3 regions of the Paraburkholderia sp. 22099 genome follow, and region 2 is predicted to be linked to each of the others. Evidence: predicted binding sites of a transcription regulator. Region 2 holds the regulator's gene; each other region holds the start of a gene.
What was found. The regulator FNR, encoded in region 2, switches genes on or off when oxygen is low (the NO sensors DNR and NnrR bind a similar motif). The targets are predictions, from matches to a motif close to TTGATNNNNATCAA.

Region 1 (4,272 bases), on a different contig from region 2:
ATGCTTCATCCACCTTTGCTGCGCTTTGCAGCGACTGAAACGCGGTCACCAGCTTGCCGGTCATCTCGGGGCTGATCGCCGATTCGCCCGCCATCGTTCTGACGATCGCGGCGGCCATGCCGTCGCTGTCCACCGTCTTGAGCAGATAGCCGCGCGCGCCGCCGCGCAGCGCGGCAGCCAGATCGCGTTCGTCCTCGCTGACAGTCAGCATCAGCACCTGAGCCCGCGGCGCCGCTTCCCGCAATCCCGCGATTGCGTCCACGCCATTCACGCCCGGCAGATGATTGTCGAGAAGAATGACATCGGGTTGCGTCTCGGCGGCGCGTCGATAGGCTTCACCGGCATCGCCGGCCTCGGCCACCACGACGAATCGCGAATCGATCGTCAGCAGCGCAATCACGCCACGCCGGAAAAGAGAATGGTCGTCGACCACGAGAACGCGAATCTGTTTATGTTCGGTCATGCTGCCAGTCTCCTGCGTTCGGGTAGCGTCAGCACGACGCAGGTGCCCGAGCCCGGCACCGACGCAATGTCGACGTCGGCGCCGATGCGCTCGGCCCGTTCGTGCATGATGCGCAAGCCCACATGTGTTTCGTCCTGGGCGGTGGCCTCCGTCGCGAAGCCGCAGCCGTCGTCCCGGACTTCCACGCGCCACTGCGGCGTCTGCTGGACGTCCAGCCATACCTCGCGCGCGTGCGCATGCTTGCGCACGTTGGACAGCGCTTCCTGCACGACATGCAGCACCTGCACTTGCACGTCGGCGGGCAACGGAACACCCGTACCTTCGATTGACAGATGCGTAACCAGCCCCGTCTGGTGCTCGAACTTTTTCAGGGTGGTTTGCAGCGCGGGAACGATGTCCTCGGCGTTGGTGCGGGTACGAAAGTGCATCAGCAATTCCCGCACGTCGGAGAGGCTTTCGTGAATGCCGGCCTCGAGCTCACCGATCGTGCGTTCCGTGCGCGGTGCGTCGGCGTCCTTGAGCGCGCCGCGCAGCAGGGCGGTCTGGATTTTCATGAACGCGAGGCTTTGCGCGATGGAGTCGTGCATTTCCCGCGCGAGCAGGCTTCGCTCCGCGGCAACGGCGGCTTCACGTTCGAGCGCGCCGGCCCTGAGCCCTTCGATCGCGACAGCGAGATGGCTCGCCATCGTCTCCAGCAACGCGCGGTCTTCGCCACTGAGCGCGGTGGGGGCGCGGTAGAACAGATCCATCTCGCCGATCATGCGGTCCTGCAGTTGCACCGGAACGCTGATGACGGTCGTGAAGCCCGCTTGTCCGCAGTCGCGCAGCAGTCCCGTACCGTCCAGCCGGATAGGGATCACGCGCGTGTCCGCGTGGGCCACGGCCTGGCCGCAATGGCAATCGCCCGTCGGAATACACTGTTCGCGGTCGATCACGTGGCGGGGCAGGCCGTCCGACGCCACCAGCAGATAGCGCAAGTTCGCTTCGTCGGACCAGCGAATCGCCGATGCATCCGCCTTCGCGGCGCGTCTCACCTGCCTCGCGAAACCATCGGCCAGTTCATCGAGCGTCGAGGCGTGCGCCGCGAACGCGCTCGCTTCGTACAGCGCGGTCAATCGCGCATGCTGTGCGGCGAGCCGCACCGTCTTCTCCTCGACCTTGACTTCGAGATTCTGGTAGAGCTCCTGCAAGGTTTCCGTCATCTGGTTGAAGCCTTCCGAGACGGCGCCGAACTCGTCGCTCGACTCCACCGCGATCCGCGCCGACAGATCGCCCTCGCGCACGCGCGTGAGGCCGGATCTGAGCCGCTCAAGCGGATTGAAGACGAACAGATACGCCGAGTAGAGCAGCGTTACCGCACTGGCGATGGTCAGGCCGATCATGAGAACCTGCAGCAGGTTCAGGATGGTGGTCAGATAGGCGAGGCGCACTTCGATCGCGGAGACGAGCACGTCGATGTGTCCGACAAAGGCCTCGGCCTGCTTCGCGGCCTCGCTCGGGTCCGGCGCGGGCGAGGCGGTCCATGCCGCCCGTACTATTTGCCAGGTGCGCTGCACGTCGGCGAAGGCGGCCGTCGAGCCCGCATCGCGCGGCACGAGCAAGGGCCGCGATGGATCGCCGTCGCGCAACAGGGCGACGCTTTGCTCGAACTGGTCGACCTGCGTCTTCGCCAACAGCGTGTCGCCACGCGCAAGCGTCTGCGCGAGCCGCCACGTTTGCATGCGCATGCGGCCCGCTTCGTTGACGGCGGCCGCGCCGCCCTCCAGTTGCCAGCTTGCCCAGAGCGTGTAGCCGATGGAAGCGAACGCCACCAGCAGCAGCGTGCCGCCGATGATGCCGAGCTTGGCGGCGAGTGTCCGGAATCTGCTCATGTGGGTTCCTGGATCGCTCCAGACGGTTGAAACGGGCTCGCCCAGCGCCCGAAAGCTTAGGCGATATAGTCACCGGCGGTGCACCTGAAAGAACTGATCCAGATCAATTCGAAGCGTGTTCCACGGTTCCGGTATGGCGAGACGCCGCGCCGCCTTCGTCGATGCTTTTGCGAAACCCCGCGCCGGGCGATGCGCGGAGAACCGGAAAGGAAATCACGACTACCAGCGCCCCAGCAAACCGAGCGGATCGTGCGTGAGCGCAATCGACGCGATCAGCAGGTACAGGCTGATCGCGCCTCCGTAGAAGGCGCCGCGCACGACCATCGTGTGTCCGCGCTTGACGGCGAGCGAACCGGCCACGATGTATAGCAGGAGCAGCAGAAGCTTCGCGCCTAGCCACACGTCGCGCGCGGGGTTCAGGCGCAGCATGAGCCACAGCGTGACGCCCGCGGCCAGCAACAGCGAGTCGATGACATAGCTGAGGATTCGCCAGTGACTGCGCATCGGCCAGCCCCGGCCCGTCAGCACGGCCGCGCCGCGCACCGCGAAAAACGCGCCGCTGCAACCCACCAGCGAGACATGGCTGAATTTAAGCAGCGGATAGATGTCGATCAACGGCATGCCGCTCCTCCGGCGAAATGCAGAGCCGGCACAACCGCGACAGCCGCGACAGCCGGACGGATACTGAAAAGACTACTGGACGAGGGGCGTGGCCGCGGCATCGAGGTCCACGCCCGCGATAGCGGCCCGGCCCGCGAGCACGCTGACGTACTGGCGCAGCGCCGTGGCGAAGGTCTGCTGGCGCAGCGCCTGCGCGACCGCCTCGCGCACCGCCTCGAAGGCGGGCACGGCGCCGGCGTCCCGCTCCATGACCTCGACCACGTGCAGGCCGAAGCGGCTGTGCACGAGTTGCGGCAATACGCCGATGTCCGGTCGGCCGAACAGTGCTTTGGCGAACTCGGGCGCGCATTCGTCGGCGCGCAGCCATCCGAGGTCTCCGCCCGCGCCGCCGCTCGGACAGTTCGACAGATCCCGCGCCACGCGGGCGAAGCGGTCGTCGGCTGCCGCATCGTCGCAGCGCAGATCCAGCAGGCACGCTTCGGCGCGCTTGCGCAGCGCGCCGATATCGACGCCGGGCGTGACGGCGAACAACACATGACGCGCACGCACCCGCTCGCCGACGGCGTAGCGGTTTCGATGCGCGGCATGGTAGCGGCGGCAGGCGTCCTCGGTCGGTTCAGGCAATTGCAATGCGCGCTCCAGCAAGGCGTCGATCGCCTCGGAGGCGGCGACGCTGATGGCGCCGTCGGTGGGCAGCGGGTCGTCCGCGGCGAGCAGACCTGCCTCGATGGCGGACTGGCGCAGCAGTTCGATGCACGCACGCTGGCGTAAATCCTCGGCGGACAGCATGTCGCCACCGCCATGCAGCGCAATCCCATTGACGGTTGCGACGGCGGACAGATTCTCTTGCATGTTTCGATCCTCCTGCGAGTCAGATTCGGCGACGCGGCTGTTGATGACCGGCCGGCACGTTCAGGCGCCGCGAGCGCACCAGTTGATAAGGGCGCACCAGGTACGCGACCGATGCGAAGCCGCTCCACACATGGACCAGCCGGCTGAACGGGAACAGCAGGAAGATCGTCATGCCGAGCACGATATGCACCTTGAACGGCCACTCGACCGCGAGCAGGCCGCTTGCGTCGGGGCGGAACGTCACGATGCGCTGCGCCCAGTCGGCGAGCGCCAGCATGGTATGCGCATCGCCCCGGTCGGCGAACGAGTAGGGCAGCGTGAGCAGGCCGAGGCAGAGTTGCACCCAGAGAATCACGAGAATCGCCAGATCGGTCCGCCGGCTCGTGAGACGGATGCGCGGATCGAAGATGCGCCGGTGCAGCAGCACGCTCAGACCGGCGAAGCAGATGAGGCCGGCCGTCCCGC
Region 2 (4,272 bases):
CATCGACGTGGAGCGCGACATCGAAACCGGCGACGCGCGCTTCACGCCGGCGGGCGCCACCGCGCTGTTCCGCATCGTGCAGGAAGCGCTCACCAATGTCGCGCGCCATGCCGACGCCACACTGGTCACGCTGAGCCTGCGCGCGGCGGAACAGACCTTCGTGCTGCGCATCGCCGACAACGGCCAGGGCGCGCAGCAGGCAGCCGAGCCGGCCGGCAAGTCGTTCGGCTTGCTCGGCGTGCGCGAACGCGCGCACATGCTCGGCGGCGCGGTCGACATTCATACCGCGCAAGGCGAAGGCTTCGTGCTGACCGTCACCATTCCGGCGGAAACCGTGCAAATGCAGGAGATGCAAACATGACCCGCGTCCTGATCGCCGACGACCATGCGCTGGTGCGCGACGGTCTGCGCCATATCCTGCAGGGCGCAAGCGGCTTCGAAGTGGTCGGCGAAGCGAACGACAGCCCGAGCACCGTCGCGCTGATCCGCGAGCGGGCCGCCGACGTGCTGGTGCTCGATCTGTCCATGCCCGGCCGCAACGGCGTCGAGTTGATCAAGCAGATCAAGGAGGAAAAGCCGACGCTGCGCATTCTCGTGCTGACCATGCACGCCGAGCAGCAATACGCGGTGCGCGCGTTCAAGGCCGGCGCGTCCGGTTATCTGACGAAAGAAAGCGCGAGCGCCGAGCTGGTGGCCGCCGTGACCAAGGTCGCCGCGGGCGGTGTCTACGTGAGCCTCGCGATGGCCGAGCGGTTCGCGCAGAGCCTGAACGAACCCACCGATCTGCTGCCGCATCAGCGTCTGTCCGATCGGGAATTCGACGTATTGAAGCGCATCGCCACCGGTCAGACGATCACCGAGATCGCGGCCGAACTGTGTGTGAGCGCCAAGACCGTGAGCACGTACAAGACGCGCATCCTCGAGAAAATGCAGATGCCGCACGATGCGGCGCTGGTGCGCTATGCGATGCGTCACAAGCTGGTCAGCGACGAGGACGACATCTGAACGCCCGCGCGGCTCGCATCGGCTTGCGGGTCACGACGCGCACGGACCCCGCCGCCGCGCGTTCCCGCTCTAACCTGCCGCGCCAGCCGCCCATTGCGCCCATTGCGCCCATTGCGCACTCCGTCCACTTAGCGCACTCGTCGATCCCCGCTCCACTCCACCCGCTGTAGGAAACGCCCTACAGCGCCTCCCTCTCGCCTACTCGAAGTTCATTCGACGCCGATTTCATTTAGATACGGCGCGACCGATACTTCGAGCCATGAACTCAAGCACTGACCACCCCGCCCTGCGCGTCTTTCTCGTCGACGATGCAGCATTGGTGCGGCACCGTATCGCCGCGCTGTTCGGCGCGCTCGACGGCGTCGAGATCGTCGGCGAAGCCGAGGAGCCCGGCGCGGCATTCGCGGGCATCGCCGCCGGCGCGGTCGATCTGGTCGTGACGGAACTGCATCTGAACGGCGGCACCGGCATGGAGTTGCTCGCTTTGCTTGCCCAACGCATGCCGCATGTGATCGTCATGGTGCTGACGAACCGTTCAGGCGCCTGGTTCCGGCGCGCATGCCTCGCGAGCGGCGCTCACTACTTTTTCGACAAGACCAGCGAATTCAATCTAGCGCGCAACGCGATCCAGCGGATCGCCGGCGAACATCGCGCGCGCACCCTTCCTCAACCTGGAGCACATCATGTCTGACGTTGCCGTCTATTCCGTCACGTCGCCCTCGCTTAAGACCCGGCAAGCCTCGCCCGCTCCCGCAGCCGAGCCGGCAACCGCGCGGGCGCCGCGCAACGACGCGGTACGTTGCACGGCCTGCTCGATGCGCTCCATCTGCATGCCGCAAGGGCTGACATCCGAGGAATTGCAACGGATGGAATCGCTCATCTGCCCGTCGCGGACCATCAAGCAGGGCGAGACCATCTACCGCGCGAACGATTCGTTTCAGAGCATCTATGCGGTGCGCGCCGGCTCGTTCAAGACGGTCGTCATGCATCGCGACGGCCGCGAGCAGGTGACCGGTTTTCATCTCGCCGGCGACTCGCTGGGGCTGGACGGAGTGTGCTCCGGCCACCATAGTTGCGACGCCGTGGCGCTCGAGGACAGCAAGGTCTGCATCATCCCGTTCCATCTGCTCGAAGCCATGTGCCGCGAGGTCAAGGCCGTCCAGCAGCACCTGCACCGGATGATGGGCGGCGAGATCGTGCGCGAGTCGTCACAGATGCTGTTGCTCGGCACCATGTCCGCCGATCAGCGGGTGGCGACGTTCCTGCTGAATATGTCGGACCGCCTGCGGCTGCGCGGGTATTCGCCGGCGGAATTTCATCTGCGCATGACACGCGAGGAAATCGGCAGCTACCTGGGCATCAAGCTCGAAACGGTGAGCCGGATGCTCTCCAAGTTCCAGCGCGACGGACTGGTCGACATACGCGGCAAGGATATCCGGATCGTGGATCACGCGGGCCTCGTGCGGGTGTGATTCCGGGTTTGATCCGCGGTGCGGTTCTCGCCCGAACGCACCGCAAAACGCGGGGCGACGCGGACCGCGCCCGAACCGCTCACGCTAGCGAATGCTGAGCACGGCCGCGCCCGTCAGTCTGCCGTCACGCAGGTCGCTCAGCGCGCGGTTGGCATCCGTCAGCGGATACGTCGTCGTTTCGATCGCGAGGCGCGTCTCGTCCGCGATGCGCATGAAGGCGAGCCCGTCGTCGCGGGTCAGATTGGCGACCGACACCACGCGCCGCTCGCCCCATAGGAACGCGTACGGGAACGACGGAATGTCGCTCATGTGAATTCCGCCGCACACCACCACACCGCCTTTCGCCACCGCTTGCAGAGCTTGCGGAACGAGCGCGCCGACCGGCGCGAACAGCAACGCGGCATCCAGTTCGTCGGGCGGCGTCTCATCGCTGCCGCCCGCCCAGGCCGCGCCGAGACGCAGCGCGAGTTGCCGGGCCGCATCGTCGCCCGGACGCGTCAACGCGTACACCGTGCGCTGCTGATGACGCGCGACCTGCGCGACGATATGCGCCGCCGCGCCGAAACGTAGATGCCGATCCGCCGCGCGTCGCCCGCCATGCTCAAGGTGCGATAGCCGATCAGGCCGGCGCACAGCAGCGGCGCCGCCTCGATATCCGTGTAGTGCTCCGGCAGATGAAAGCAGTAGCGGCTGTCGGCGACGGTGCGCTCGGCGTAACCGCCGTCGATCGTATAACCGGTGAAGCCGGCCTCGTCGCAGAGATTTTCCCGCGCCGACAGGCAGTAGCGGCAATGCCCGCAGGTGCGGCCCACCCACGGCACCCCCACCCGGTCGCCGACGGCGAAGCCCGTCACGCCCGCGCCGAGTTCGGCCACCGTGCCGACGATTTCATGGCCCGGAATCACGGGCTGTTTCGGGTGCTCCAACTCATGGTCGATCAGATGGAGATCGGTGCGGCACACGCCGCAGGTATGCACATCGATCAGGATCTGCCCAGGGCCTGGCGTCGGATCAGGCATATCCCGCTCACGCAGCGACGACGCGCTGCCGTCGAATACCATCGCACGCATCAGGGTCTCCTCGAAGGTGGCGGCCGGCGCATCCGAACGCATTGAAACAGGCCGCACGCCCGGCCGCCTCACGCGAAGTCAGTCGCAAAAGCGGAAATACCCGCTGTGCATGAGCACCGGCTTGGCGCCGATTTCGTTCAGCAGTTGCCTTGCCGCGTGTTCGATCGGATGCCGGTTCGAGTCGAATGCGGCGATCAGATCGTCCTCACGCAGCGACGCGGCGCCAAAATGATCCTCGAGCGCTTCCGCGGTGATCGCGCACTGCACGCGCACGCCATCCACCTCGGCCGGAAACGCGACGACGAGATCGCGCGCGCAATATTCCGGACGTTCCTCGGGAAAATGAATCTTCATCATCACCACCTGGTTCCTTGCGCAGGATGCGAGGCTTAAGCGGCGTCTCCGCCCACCCGCGCATCGCGCACCACGCGTCGAGGCGGCCCGGTCCGTGGGTCGCGTCGCCCCGCCTGTCATCAGCATAGGAGCCTGGCGCGATTCGTCAAACTCAGGCCCTGCGTCCTCGTTGACCGAGGTCAATCGCACCCGGATCACCGCCCTTACACTGGACTCATCCCCGTCGCAAAGGAGCGCGTGCCATGAACGTCCTGTCCAGAAACAGTCTGGTGGCATGTGCCGGGTTCGTGCTGGCCGCCGCCGCGCACGCCGCGCCGGAGCCGGCCGCGCTGGTCGATCAGCATCACTGCATGTTTTGCCACACGCGCGAT
Region 3 (4,272 bases), on a different contig from region 2:
TTGGAGAAGCATGATGAAGATCGGTGAACCCGCTTCATTGAATGCGTCGCGCGATGCCGACACTCTGCCGGTTCTGCGGCTCGGCTTTCGGCCGTTCTATCTGGGCGGAGCCGGCTTTGGCGTCATCGCCGTCGTGCTGTGGCTGCTCGCGCTGCACGGCTATCCCGTCGCGGGCCGCTCGACCGTGATGAACGGGATGATGTGGCATGTCCACGAAATGATCTTCGGCTTCGTCGCCGCGATCGTCGTCGGCTTTCTGCTCACGGCGGTACGCGCGTGGACCTCGCTCGATACGCTGCGGGGGCCGTCGCTCGGATGGCTTTGGCTGCTGTGGGCCGGCGGCCGCGTGCTGATGTGGTTCGGCCCGCAGCCGCTCGCCGCGCTAATCGACACCGCCTTCTTGCCTGTTGCCGCCATCGTGCTGCTGCGCGTGCTGCTCGCCGCCCGCAATCGCCGCAATCTGTTTCTGCCCGTGGCGCTGGCCGCGCTCGGCTTGCTGAATGGACTTTTCCACTGGTGGCTGGGGCACGGCCGCGCGGACCTCGCGTTGCGCGCCGCGTATGCGGCAACCGGACTCGCGATCATGTTCGTGACGGTCATCGCCGGACGCGTGATTCCGATGTTCACGATGAACGCGATGCCTGGATTCACGGCGAAACGCTGGAAGTTCGTTGAAATGCTCGCCACGCCCACCGTCATCGTGGCGTTGCTCGCGGATGCCTTCGCCGCGCCCTCCGCGTTGATCGTCGCCAGCGCCGGAATCGCCGCCGCGGTCCACGCGGCGAGAATCGCGGGCTGGCATTCGTGGCGAGTCCTTTCACGGCCGATTCTCTGGATTCTTCACGCAGCCTATGCATGGATTCCCGTCGGCCTCGTGATGCTCGCCCTGGCGGCAATGGGCATCGTGCCGCACTCTCTTGCGATTCACGCGCTAACGGTCGGGGCCATGGGATGCGCGATCATCGCGATGATCACGCGCACGGCGCTCGGTCATACAGGGCGCATGCTCGTCGCGGGCCGCGCGGAGATCGCGAGCTACTGGCTGATGATCGCGGCCGCCCTTCTGCGTGTCTTTGGGCCGTGGTTAGCCAATAGTGCAACGGCCGCGTGGGTCGACGCAGCAGGCGTGTGCTGGGCCGCGGCGCTGGTCGTTTACCTGCTCAAATACGTGCCTTATCTGACTTCGCCACGTGTGGATGGAAAGCCCGGTTGACATGCGTCCTCCGGCCATTGGCATGCGACAAAATGCACATCGATCATCGGATCGAAACAACTACTATGAATATACGTTTATTGAAGCCGATGATCCCGGTTTCGGCCGGGTTCCAGTGGCGCTCGTCGACGGCGTGCCGATGCGCGCAGTCGAACACTGCCACGTTCGGCTTCAATGAGATTCCTTGTCTTCGAGGAGAAGCCCATGCTCAGTCCGCATGAAGTTGCCGCGCTCATCCTGGTCGGGAGCGCAACCGATCACCATGACCTGAGTCACGCCGACCTCGAAGTACTACTCGAACGCCGGCTCGCCACGTTCGAACAGATCGCGCCGAACACGAGGCGCGTTCACTTGACCGAACATGGGCAAGCGATCCTGCAAGCGGTGGCGCGGTATGGACTCCATTGATCCGGATGGTTTGGCTCCCTACGGAGATCGATCCTGACAATGTCGCTCGATGCTGGTTCTCTAGATCAGCTTCGAATAGGATGACGCGGTCGGCTGGCCGAGATACCGGTCAAACACCATTCCAATGGCGCGCACGAACAGACGTCCTTTTGCCGTAACCGAGATTCCATGCGCATCCGTTTTCAACAGTCCGGCTTCCTCGTAGGGTTGCAGCCTCGCCAGTTCATGCGAAAAATACTGGGCAAAATCGATTCCGTGAACCCGATTGATCCGGTCGAAGTCTAGCGGCATGCTGCACATCAGCGTCATGATGACTTCCCGGCGCAGAAGATCGTCGGCGCTCAGCGCTCGTCCTTTTTCAACGGGCAATCGCCCTTCTTCCAGATGCTGATAGTACGTTTGCAGGGAGCGCGTCGACTGGCTGTAGGAACTGCCGACCTTCCCGATAGCGGATACGCCAAAACCAATCAGATCGCATTCCGCCCTGGTGGTATAGCCCTGGAAATTGCGATGCAAGCTTTTGTTTTGTAGCGCGCGACTCAGTTCGTCTTCCGGCTTTGCAAAATGATCGAGGCCGATGTAAACATATCCGGCCTCGAGGAGCCGTCGCGTGGACAGGGCGAATATGCCCAAACGCTCTTCCGCCGAGGGCAACTCGCTATCGACTATCAGCCGTTGCGCCTTGAACCGTTGTGGCAGGTGCGCATAGTTGTACAGCGCGATACGGTCCGGCGACAAACGAATGATGTGGTCGAGCGTGCTATTGAAACTCGCAAGCGACTGTCGCGGCAGGCCATAGATGAGATCGACATTCACCGACTGGAAGCCCGCATCGCGGCTTGCGGCCAGCGCCTTCTCCACCATGCCGAGCGGCTGGATGCGATTCACCGCCTGCTGGACCGCAGGATCGAAATCCTGCACGCCGAAGCTCGTGCGGTTGAATCCCAGAGCGGCCAATGCGGACAGCGTGGCGCCATCCACGGTGCGGGGGTCGATTTCCACACCGAGTTCGGCCTCCGGTGCGAAATCGAAATGGCCTCGCAGCATATCCATTAGCTGCGCGAGTTCCGCGAGACTGAAAAACGTCGGTGTACCTCCACCTAGATGCAATTGCTGCGTGCGGCGGTCGCGGCCCAGATGCGGCACGACCAGATCCATCTCCCGGCCGAGATAGCGCAGATATTCCGCCGCCCTGCCGTGGTCGCGGGTGATGATCTTGTTGCAGGCGCAGAAGTAACACAGCGACTCGCAAAACGGCAGGTGCACGTAGATCGACAGCGGCGGATTGCTGGCGGCCTCGGCTCGTTCGCCCAGGTACGTTCGGTAGGACCGTTCGTCGAAATCGCTCGTGAACCGGTCAGCCGTCGGGTAGGACGTGTAACGCGGACCCAGATTGTCAAACCGGCGAATCAGCGTTTCGGAGATCTCGATGTCGAGGGCGGAGCCGGCATGGGGCAGCGGCGCGTTCACGGGAGCATTCCCCTCTCTGGAGGTTGTGGCATATCGATTCCTGTTGACGGGAACATATCCGCACATACGGCATGTGCGGCAATCGTTGCCTGATTGTCCGGTCTGGAATCTGGACAGCCTTGATTTATGTCAGCGAAGGGCGGTTCCGGCAACGCTGCTGCTCTACTCGTCGTCGCCGCTGTCGTGTGGAAGCGCGAGGCGGACGAAGATATAGAATTTTTCTACAGCTTGCGTGCAAGCGTGCCGCCCGCGCGTACGTGGTGGATCCGAAAGGTTTAGCGGTTTGATTCCGCCGCGAAATGCGCGAGGACGTCTCGCAGCACGATGGCCTGGTTATGCTCCTCGTCCTTCGCGCCGTACACGAGCGTAATGGGTTGTCCCTTCGCATCAGCCAGGAGCGACCGCATGCGTTCTCGAAGTTCTTCAGCATCGAGTTCGTGCCGATAGCGTTGCTGGAAGACTTCCCATCGCTCCGGCTTGTGTCCGAACCATTCGCACAAGGCGGCGCTTGGCGCGATGTCGCGCGCCCATTGGTCGAGCGCCAATCTCTCCTTGCTGCGGCCGCGAGGCCAGAGCCGATCCACGAGGACGCGATAGCCATCATCCTGCGTCGCCTCCTCATACGCCCTCTTGATGAAAATCCTCAACCCTTCGCGGTTCGAATGCGGCATTCCTTGCTCCGTTCGAATAGGTGTGTCCATACAGATTACCCGGCTCGTCTCAGATCATGTTCGTATGAGTTGCGCGATCCTCTCGTGCAACATCGGAAGCACTTCGCTTTCGAACCACGCATGCCGTTGAAACCACGGCTGGTTGCGTGGCGACGGGTGCGGTAGCGGAACGAAGGCCGGCGCGTATTCGCGCCATGCCCTGACCGTTTCAGTCAGCGAAGCCTTGCGGCGGGCGCCGAGAAAATGCCGTTGCGCATACTGGCCGATGAGCAAGGTCAATTGAATGTCCGGCAGTTTTCCCAGCAGACTGTCCAGCCAGAGTTGCGCACACTCGCGACGCGGCGGCTTGTCACCGCCGTTGCCCCGTCCCGGATAACAGAATCCCATCGGAATGATCGCGAAGCGCGACTCGTCGTGAAATGTGGCGGCGTCGATTCCGAGCCAGTTTCGAAGGCGGTCGCCGCTCGCGTCATCCCACGGAATGCCCGATGCGTGCACGCGCGCGCCCGG

Region 1: a site for FNR is predicted at 2,428-2,441, ahead of ACTJLC_RS00610 (type IV pili methyl-accepting chemotaxis transducer N-terminal domain-containing protein). Genes of this name have one in related genera too.
Region 3: a site for FNR is predicted at 3,211-3,224, ahead of hemN (oxygen-independent coproporphyrinogen III oxidase). Genes of this name have one in related genera too.

What each region holds. Positions count from the first base shown of each region.
Region 1 covers NZ_JBQEPU010000001.1:146,969-151,240, reverse strand. Annotated here, with positions in the region: gene ACTJLC_RS00615 (response regulator) at 1-463, opposite strand, end outside; gene ACTJLC_RS00610 (type IV pili methyl-accepting chemotaxis transducer N-terminal domain-containing protein) at 460-2,334, opposite strand; gene ACTJLC_RS00605 (SirB2 family protein) at 2,554-2,955, opposite strand; gene ACTJLC_RS00600 (peptidylprolyl isomerase) at 3,028-3,807, opposite strand; gene narI (respiratory nitrate reductase subunit gamma) at 3,827-4,272, opposite strand, start outside.
Region 2 covers NZ_JBQEPU010000028.1:67,388-71,659, reverse strand. Annotated here, with positions in the region: gene ACTJLC_RS23985 (PAS domain-containing sensor histidine kinase) at 1-361, shown strand, start outside; gene ACTJLC_RS23980 (response regulator transcription factor) at 358-1,005, shown strand; gene ACTJLC_RS23975 (response regulator) at 1,265-1,696, shown strand; gene fnr (fumarate/nitrate reduction transcriptional regulator Fnr) at 1,689-2,477, shown strand; partial or broken gene ACTJLC_RS23965 (zinc-dependent alcohol dehydrogenase family protein) at 2,562-3,547, opposite strand; gene ACTJLC_RS23960 (DUF1488 domain-containing protein) at 3,626-3,901, opposite strand; gene ACTJLC_RS23955 (cytochrome C) at 4,144-4,272, shown strand, end outside.
Region 3 covers NZ_JBQEPU010000001.1:151,653-155,924, forward strand. Annotated here, with positions in the region: gene ACTJLC_RS00620 (NnrS family protein) at 14-1,213, shown strand; gene ACTJLC_RS00625 (hypothetical protein) at 1,418-1,621, shown strand; gene hemN (oxygen-independent coproporphyrinogen III oxidase) at 1,682-3,091, opposite strand; gene ACTJLC_RS00635 (DUF488 domain-containing protein) at 3,367-3,762, opposite strand; gene ACTJLC_RS00640 (uracil-DNA glycosylase family protein) at 3,817-4,272, opposite strand, start outside.